Regions from separate parts of the Bacillus sp. 2175 genome, predicted to be linked through region 2. Evidence: riboswitches for the same ligand, from Rfam matches in the RefSeq annotation. Region 2 holds a riboswitch; the other holds the start of a gene.
What was found. A riboswitch is a leader RNA that binds a small molecule or an ion and turns the genes downstream of it on or off. The one in region 2 is predicted to bind magnesium.
Positions count from the first base shown of each region.

Region 1: linked by a shared signal. The riboswitch ahead of ACXKY9_RS07360 (P-type ATPase actuator domain-containing protein) and the one ahead of ACXKY9_RS15550 (FtsW/RodA/SpoVE family cell cycle protein) in region 2 are both predicted to bind magnesium.

Region 1 is NZ_CM173819.1:1,345,689-1,350,720, reverse strand. Features, by position in the region: gene ACXKY9_RS07365 (5'-3' exonuclease) at 158-1,024, opposite strand; gene ACXKY9_RS07360 (P-type ATPase actuator domain-containing protein) at 1,157-1,882, opposite strand; M-box (ykoK) riboswitch at 2,218-2,383, opposite strand; gene ACXKY9_RS07355 (DUF350 domain-containing protein) at 2,597-2,983, opposite strand; gene ACXKY9_RS07350 (glutathionylspermidine synthase family protein) at 2,976-4,214, opposite strand; gene ACXKY9_RS07345 (hypothetical protein) at 4,218-4,529, opposite strand; gene ACXKY9_RS07340 (hypothetical protein) at 4,613-5,032, shown strand, end outside.
Region 2 is NZ_CM173819.1:2,987,052-2,992,083, forward strand. Features, by position in the region: gene mgtE (magnesium transporter) at 1-676, opposite strand, end outside; M-box (ykoK) riboswitch at 958-1,123, opposite strand; M-box (ykoK) riboswitch at 1,630-1,806, shown strand; gene ACXKY9_RS15550 (FtsW/RodA/SpoVE family cell cycle protein) at 1,991-3,112, shown strand; gene ACXKY9_RS15555 (aromatic ring-hydroxylating oxygenase subunit alpha) at 3,300-4,268, shown strand; partial or broken gene ACXKY9_RS15560 (HXXEE domain-containing protein) at 4,489-4,557, opposite strand; partial or broken gene ACXKY9_RS15565 (Ger(x)C family spore germination C-terminal domain-containing protein) at 4,739-4,998, opposite strand.

The DNA of each region.
Region 1 (5,032 bases), 1.6 Mb from region 2:
TTTCATCAACTTTTATCATTATATCTTGTCGAAATATTTATATATTTAAAATTGAGTTCGACATAATTTTATTTATTATAATACTGTTTACAAAAACAAAAAGAAGGTGTCACCAAGTCAAAGTTCGACTTATGCAACATCCCTCTTCCCAAACTATTTATAGCATATTTATTAATATTTCAGGTCTTCCCCAATTCATTTCTTCACAAACAAATCTAAGTTTTTCTTCATCCATTGTGTGTAATCCTTCTTCTAGTGAACATGAAATTGGAACTTCACAGTGAATTTGGGCTAATTGTAACGAAATATTTAAGTTCTCTAAATCACTTTCAATCTTCGTACGCTGCGCTTTTGTTAATGATTCTACATTTTCTAGTACAGCGGATACTGTTCCGTGCTCTTGAATAAGCTTATACGCTGTTTTTTCACCGATACCTTTTACCCCTGGATAATTATCACTTGTATCTCCCATGAAAGCTTTTGCGTGGACGATTTGCCACGGCTCTACACCTTTTTCTTCCATGATTTTCTCCGGTGTGTAATATTCGTAATTTCCAATTCCTTTACGCAGAAGCATGACTGTAACGCTCTTATCAACAAGTTGAAGTAAATCCGTATCACCTGTTAAAATATAAACTTCAGCTTCATTGCAATATTGTTTTGCAAGCGTACCGATACAATCATCGGCTTCGTAGCCTTTCATACCGATAACTGGAATGGATAATTTTGCAGTCATTTCTTGCACTAAATCAAATTGAGGAATTAATTCTTCTGGTGGCGCTGCACGATTTGCTTTATAATTCGAGAACGATTCTGTTCTAAATGTCGTACTTCCCATATCCCAGCATGTAACGATATGTGTTGGTTCGATCGCTTGCGTAGCTGTTAATAAGTGTTTCATATAACCATGAATCCCGTTCGTAGGGGTTCCATCTTGTCGTTTCATAAATTGTCCGTAGACACTTGTTGCGTAAAAAGCACGAAATAATAGTGCCATACCATCAACTAATAATACTTTTTTCATAATTCCTCTCCTATTAAAAAAATAATAACCTTACGTTATCACGTAAGGTTATATAAATAGATTACCATTCTACGTTTTTGCTCAACTTTGTCTATTATACATTGTTTTTGTATATTTAGCATCATTAACACATTAAGACGTTCTACTACAACAAGTATGCAAGATGCCTGAATACGTATTTTTTCCAGTAGAAACAACGATAGCTTTTGCATTTCCACTAACAATATGCGAACCTTTAAAACATACATTTTCAAGCTCAAGTGGATTATAATCTTTCATCCGTTTTAATGGAATAAACCGTTTACGTTCAAGGTGATAGCAGCTCTCAAACTTCTCTATATTCGCTTCGTTTCCCGTTAACACAGACTCATTCACTAATAAATCATCTGCATAAATAATACGTACATCAGCTGGCACAGCATCTCCAGCCGAAAGAAAAATCATATCTCCAGGTACAAGTTCTTGCACAGGTATCTCCATCATTTTCAGTTCACTATTTAGCCCTGTACTACTAGAACATTCTACTCTAGATACAGTAATCGTTTCACGTTGTAATTCATCACACACACGTTGTTTTGAAAAACCTGGAATCATGCCACCTAGCTTCATCATTACTTCTGCAAGAAGTGCTCTTTTTGAAGTTAGTTCATTTCGGCCATATACTTGAATACGTTTTTGTGCCTCTTTCATTGATAGTCCGTCTCTTGTTGTTTTAAAATATGCAAATACAGATTTTACATCTCTTGTTGCAATTTCAATTAATAAATCTTTATTTTTTTGGAGCATTGTTTGTTCTTTTATTGATTTTTTACTTAGTTTATATGACGTGTTACCCACAGTTTTGTTTGCATATAACATATTATCGTCTCCTCCTTTACAACATAGGAAGAAACGCTTTGTTTCTCAATTTATCCACTTTACTGTGAAAGTGTCTCGCGCTTTATAAACGCTATATTGTGATAAATATAGAGGGAGGAACAAATCGTTTCCTGCCTACATCATATATTTTTGATTTGAAGTATATGGGTAACGGAACCGAGTCAGAATTTGACATGCTCCTCACCTCCTCGTTTAATTTTATAGTTTATAATATGAAATTACTCATAGCTTGGTAACAAAAAAGACCCCTACCCTTAAGAGAGTAGCGGCCATTACATACACAAATAAACGATTTCTAATATAATTAGAAATCTACGGACCTCTCCCTCACCGAGTTTTAGCACTGTATAGCATAGGTACATTACCAGCTACGTTAAGAAAAACCTTAATTCGATCATTCCTGTTGACCCATTGGCGTCTCTCGACATTTTTGGGCAGTAGCATTTCTCTATACAGGAGCCTCACCTAACAGAGACTTATTTTCATTACATTGAAAATGTTACTCTTATTTAAAATAGATGTCAACCGTAGCCTACAATTTTTTCAAATGGTATGGCAAACTAACGTATATAAAGTGAAACTTTAATCAGTGGGGGTTTTGTTCATCCGCCACTGATTATTAGCCCTCACCAATCGGGCTGCCCGGCAAATAGCGGGATAAAATAAAAAACTTTACGTTTAAACGTAAAGTTTTTAATAAGTTATACAACCAGCGATTACAATCCCAATTGAAAGCGATAAAAACATAAGAAAAAGACCGACTGCTTGATTATCTTCTTCGAGACTTTTGTTTATATTAAAGCGTGGTGTAAGCCACTCAGCTAAATAAAAGACGATAATTTGAGCCAAAATCCCAACTGCTCCCCACGAAATCATATCAAGAAGTGAAATTGAATTAGCTGCTGTCGAATATAAAACGATAGCTAACCCAAGTAATCGCCCTCCAAGCACATAGCTTACCGCCTTATTACCTTGAGCCATTAACTTAAATTCCTTAACTTTCGTTGTCACTTCCATCAAGAACAGACCAATACATAAAAGTCCAAGTGTTACTGCTAAATATAATAAAAAATTAATCATTTTTCCCCCTCCTTTTTATACCTACCGGTAAATAGTACGATTCATTTCCTGTAATCTTTTCTCCCGCGCGAATACCGATACTACTCGCTTTTCCAGCAATTAAAAAAGAACCAAACACATAGGACAGTTTCTCCATCCCTTTTTCTGTTTCCAAGGATACGACTGGCAGTTCTGTATACTTTTGAAATATCGGCAGTGCAGTTTTATACGTTTGATGTGCATTTTGAAGCATAATATTTTCATCCTTATCGCGAATCGTAATTGTATCTCCTTCTCTACCAAATGAAGGTTTTTGAACGAAAGAACCTTTTCCTAAAAATAAATCTGGTTCTAAATATGTAGGTAACATATATTCTTTAATCCACTGTTGTTCCTCGTTTGTATAAAAGACCTCTTCTTCTGCTAACCCCCAAATAAGACACTGAATTGATTTTGGCTGAAGTAAAAATGCTGACAAAGGATTTATTATAAAAAGCTTTCCGGCTTTTACAAGTTGCAGCAGTTCCACACCTACCAAATCTCCTGTTTCAGGATCTTGATCCTCAATTAAATCTTCTATCGGATATGTTTGGCGATATAAAACATCAATCTTCGCCCCATCTTTATCAACTAGAGCATCTTTTGTAATTCTAAGTTCTGACATTGGCACTACTTTATTTTCAACATGGCATAGCTGACTTAAATACATAGTGGTATTCCAATCCTCGATATGTTCATGATGTGCTGTAAAAACAACATTTGGATTATCTAATCCCTTTGTCGCTTCCATTACTGCTTTCGTTAGACCAGAAGATAGCAATCGTTCTTGATCCGAGTTTGGATCATCATAGCCTAGATTTTCACATACTTTCCCATTCATTTGAAAACATTCCACAATAAAAGTTGGTGTATCACTATTAAACTCAAGCATTTTGATTTTGTTATCCTCTGTTACAGCAAAATCAAATCGCGAAATTACAGATTCAGGATAAAGCCCTTTCATTCTAATGAATGATAAACTCGGGGATGGAAAGCCAAGATCTAGAAGCTGTTCGTCACTTAGATTACGCAGCAGTCTAGCAGTCTTAAAAAATATTTTGCCCATTCGTTCAGTCGCTAAGTGTAATTGGTCCAAAGTCTGATTTGTTATAGAAAAAACATGAAACAAACTATACTCACATTCATATAAATCCGACCAAAAATTCGGATATTTTAAATAAAATTCTTTTCGATCCCTTATGTATTGCGACATATTTTAGCCCCCAAATCCTCCCTTTGAACCGCTTCCAATTCCACCTTTAAATTCAGTAGACGATTGATACGATTTAAACGCCGATGAATTTTTAAAAGTGGATTTATTTTGATAGTATCGCCCACCATAGAAATAATGCCCACGATAACCTGAACTACTATCATCACACTGCCATACCCCAAGTTCATCATCCCAATCCCAATCAGAACAACTATTATCATTCGGTTTTGGGGGAAGATCTTGTGCGCAACCAAATAAAGTGCCAGTCATTAAAGACGTTACGACACCACCTACTAGCCATTTCGTTTTTGTCACCTTCGCACTCCCCTTTTTAAATTCTATTCCTATTATATAGGATGGCATGATAAAGTAGAAGAAAAAGGAAGAAGAGGTATAAAATGCGCTTAGAATATCGACTTAATGATGAAACGAAAGGGTATCCTGCTTTATGGAACTACGCCAATATTTCTAATTCTGAAATTATCGCACGCATGACTTGTGAATATTTTATTAAAGAGAAAAATACTTATGTTGTTACTGCAACTTCGGTTGACCCAGACGGAACAGCAGTTATTTATATTCAAAAAGAAGTTTTCGCCAATGACCCTTCAGACCCTACATACTCCCACATCGGTTTTGAAATTAGAGAACTAAGTGAAACAAGTTCAAGCTTAGTAGATAGTCAAGATGTATGGAACTACGAAGAAATTTTACCATCTCTTCATTCAGATATTATATATATTCAGCGAGACGGCATTTCTATGGAATTCTCCTTGGATTCAAGAGAGACTGATGAAGACAGAAAGTGCTACATTTAT
Region 2 (5,032 bases):
TTGTGACAGGTATTGCTGCTAAATTATAATTCAGTAGCTTTTTTACAACTTCTTGCTGGTCAACTTCAGCGTGTACTGAAATTACCTCTGGCATCATGATAGTAGATAATATCTCTTCATCTGCTGCTAGTAATAACTCATGTATGGAAACGATTCCCTCAAGATAACCATGACTATTAAGAACATAACTATAAGATATTGATTCTACATTTTCAGAATGTTCCCTAATGTACTTCAATGTCATTTTTACTGACCAATTTCCTCTAACTGCAACAAAATCACTTGTAACAAGACTTCCTGCCGTTTCAGGTTTGAAAGTCATTAATTTTTTTACGTTATGTTTTGTAATTTTATCTAGATACGCCATTAATTTAGCCTGTTCTTCCGGATGAACCGCTAGAAGTAAATCTACTAATTCATCAATCGGTTGTAAATTCAGTAACTTTTTAGCTTTATTTTCAGATAAGTGAATTAAGATATTATATTTTTCTTCTGCACTCATATATTGAAGAACTTTAGAGCTTTTTAATACAGGAATCGTATTTAGTAATATGACTTGATCTTCAATTGAAAACTGTTTTACTTCTTGCGCAATATCATACGACGGAAGACGTAAAACTTTCTCTGCATCCAAGTTATTTTGGGTTATAAGTAATTCCTTTAATAATTTCTTCATGTTAACTCCTCCTCATATTGCTAAGGGAGACTCTAGAGTTTCATGAGTGGTTTTGTTTTATTTTATCTGTCTTAAATTTTTTATTAGAGCAATAATAGTTACATTGCAATCAATTCATTAGTTAGAATTACCTCCTTTTTGAATATAGACAAGATAAAAATAAATAACATTAAACAGAAAAACCTTTACTCAAAAAGGAGTAAAGGTTTTTTCACAATACAAACAAATGATTATTAAGACAGCTCTGCCGAAATCACAGAGGTGCCTTTCTATCAAATCGTATACCACTCCCTCGTTGAGTTTTAGCACTGTATAGCATAGGTTTTTATAACCAGCTACATTAAGAAGGGCCTTAATCCGACCGTTCCTGTTGACCCATTGGCGTCTCTCGACATTTTTGGGCAGCAGCGTTTCTCTATACAGGAGCCTCACCTAACAAAGTTTATTGAATTACTTCAAAATTTAAACCAGAATTTAATATTTGTCAACTGACTTTCAATTCCATTTATAAAAAAATCTTTTATAGAAAATGAAATTATATTTTATTATAAATTTAAAATTCCCCTTAAAAAACATAGAATTCAAATAGATTTAATTCGAAGAAACGTAATAAAACATATGAAACTTATTATTTTTAATCAAATTCCAACTTTATAACAAAAGATGAATAATTAGTCATTCTGTATACAAAAAGAACATTCACAAAAAATCTTCTTTTATGATTAAAATCTTCTTTACTGTTTATCAAATTTATATGGTTAAACTACTTAATCAAACGATACACTACAAGTCAAAAATATGTACTTATACAGAATGATTACAGACATTTTTTTATATCATTTCTCAAAGGACTATAAAGCAATAAAACAAATAAAATTAGCAATATGGTTGCTTGACAAGCAAAAAAAATATATTTATGCTTGCTACACGAAACAAACACATAAAATTTATATTGCTTAACCTGTTAGGTGAGGCTCCTATGCAAACACAGGCTATTGCCCAAAAATGTCGAAAGACGCCAATGGGTAGAACAGGAATTGTCGGATTAAGGCTCTTCTTAAGATAGCTAAGTAATGAATTTTCATTACTTTACGTTGTATAGTGCCAAAGCTCTACTAGGGGGGAAAAGCCTTATTTAGTCATGCCATTTTGAATCCCTCTAGTTACATACTAGGGGGATTTTTGCGTAAAAAACAGGGAATAAGTGATAGAATCTTTCTAAACAAAAGTCATATTTAGTAATTGACGAGAACAAGATTCTATTCATTAACAAATGTAATATTATGTTTTGTTTTAAATCAGGAGGATATTAAAATGAAAAAAATATTAAAACTCGATTATCTATTGCTCCTTCCTCTATTCATAACATGTACTTTAGGCATTATCATGATGTATAGTGCAAGCTCCATTGTCGCTGTCCAACATTACGGTTATAACAGTAGACATTTTGTTGATTCTCAATTAACAAAGCTACTTTTAGGAACAATAGGATTAATAATTTGTGCTTTACTCCCATATGAAATATGGAAAAAACGAATAGTCTCAATCTGTATTATGATTGGGGGGATTTTTTTATTAATTATGGTTTTATGGAAAGGAAAAGTGGTAAATAATGCTCAATCATGGATCTTTGGAATACAGCCAGCTGAATTTCTTAAATTAGGAACAATACTTGTAACAGCCCGTTTTTTTGCATTGCGACAAGAACAAGCTAAAAATAACTGGAGTGGTATCGGAAAACTTTTATTTTTTTTAGCTACAATTTTTTTTCTTATCTTTAAACAACCAAATTTAGGATCTGCACTTTTAATATTAGGTATAGGTTTTAGCATATTTCTTTGTTCAGGAATAAATATAAATCTACTAATCAAAAGAACTACCATCGGTTCTATTTTATGGTTACCTATTTTATATTATTTGATTCAATATAGTTTATCAGCAGTTCAAAAGACACGTATTACTACGATTTTCAATCCCTTTCTTGATGCGCAAGGAAATGGATATCAGCTTGTAAACTCTTTTATTGCCATTGGCTCTGGAGGAATCACTGGTCGTGGATTTGGAAATAGCATACAAAAAACAGGGTATCTTCCGGAACCACATACTGATTTTATAATGGCAATAGTTTCTGAAGAACTAGGATTTATTGGTGTATTTATTCTATTGGTGGGAGTTTTGACTATGGTACTTCGCTCCTTAAAAATTGCACAATTATGTGTAGATCCATTCGGCAGTTTTATAGCAATTGGTATAGGATGTATGATTGGTATGCAATCAGTTGTAAATTTAGGTGGTATTACGGGACTATTTCCTCTTACAGGTACTCCATTTCCATTTGTAAGTTTTGGTGGAAGTTCTTTAATGGTCAATTTAATAGCAATAGGAATATTGCTTAATATCTCAATTTTCAATAAAATAAGACATTCTCCTTTTTAAAATCTATTGTACTATAGTCATTTTTGTTACATTTAGAGAGATTATACAGGCTTTCATAATGATTTGATCAAACTGTAGATTTCTTAATTTTAGACGAACATTTAAAATATTTTATAGCATAGAATAGACAGTATACAGTAGACACCACTAATATCTACTAGGTGAATAAAAAAGAAGGAGAAAATAAATGACTCTAAATATAAATAGAGTATTCCCACGTAATTGGTATGCTGTGAGTTATGCAAAAGATATAAAAAAGATTCCAGTAAAAAAAAGAGTTGCTGGCAAAGATTTTGTATTATATCGGGATGAAAAAGACGAAGTTCAGGCCCTATCACCTTACTGCCCTCATCGTGGCGCTGACTTATCACTGGGACAAGTAGTAAATGGTAAACTAGTCTGTCCCTACCATGGTTGGGAGTTCGATAGTTGTGGTACTTGTGTAAGAATTCCATCCCAACCCAATAAACCTATCCCGAAATTTGCTCATACCCTCTCATACCCTGTAAAAGAAAAGATTGGGTTGATTTGGATATATCCTGATAATGAGGAAACTCCACCTGAATGGCAAACTTTTCATGTAATGGAGAACACTCCTTTTAAACTCTCTTTCTTCCACGCCACTTGGAATGCACACCTTACTCGATCAATCGAATCTGTGCTGGATATTGCTCATCTTGCTTATGTACATAAAAAAACGATTGGTAGAAAAACAAAAGCCGAATCAACCAATTATAAGCTGGAGGGAACACTGGATCAGTTTATATTCTCAAATGGTGATGCTTACCTTGAATACAAATTCCCACATCAGTGGATGCTTCACAGTGGCAAACAGGAGAATGAGTCATTTATTCAGTACATTACGTTTACACCAATTGATGAAGAAGAGACATTAATTATGGGATATACCGGAAGGACATTTTTAAAGTACTTCCCTTTACTAGACCAAATTTTAGCTAAATTTAGTTTAAGAGTACTAAAAGAGGATCAAATTATTGTAGAAAGTCAACATCCTAGACCTATACCAGAAGCTTTAAAAATGGAGGCCCATGTTCATGCAGATATGGCTCAAGTTCAGTTTAGAAAACGTTGGTTTCAGTTTTTACAAAATGGGTCTTGTTTTTCACTTGATTCAAGGCACGTAACGCAGTATTAAATATAGGTGTAGTGATGTTGATAGACGTGGATGCTACCCCATCGCCATCAAGCTAAAATTTTATAGTACCCCCTGAACCCAATTTTGTACTAACTCGTAACAAAAAATCCCTTCAAAAAAAGAAAGGCGCCTATGCACCTTTCTTTTGTAATTCATTCTCACTCTCTTAGCATTCAGAATCCCTTATGAATCACTTTAATGCGTCATTGTACGGACCTAATTACTCTTTAAAAAAGTAATAATTTGTCTCCTTACTTTTCAGTAACATATTTCCTCTTATTATTAAAAATAAGTCGTTTCTGCTTAATATTTTTACTATAACTCTAACTAGTGCTAACCAAAGGATCATAATAAGCCAAATATAATTTATTAATCACGTTTAAAGTACATAAGTCTGCACTGATTGAAAATGCAGAACCAGCATTAATATCGTTTAGCGTATTTCTAATCCGCTAACGACTTAAATCACCTTATTTCACTCTCTTCGGTAAAGCTGAGCCTGAATGTTCAATTACTAGATGAACATAAACATTAATGTCAGCATTACTAAAATAATTTTCACCTTGATCCCAATTCTTACTTATTTTCTTCCATTCTTTATAATTATTCCGCTTATATACTTCTCCTAATGCTAATACATCCACCTTATATTTTTTTGAACAAGCTGTATTGATTTTTGAATCCTTTGCTCCATCTCTTTTGAAATATCCTTCGTTAAGCGTTTTTTATCTCCATGCTCAAATGTTTTCAATTATTTTTGTTTC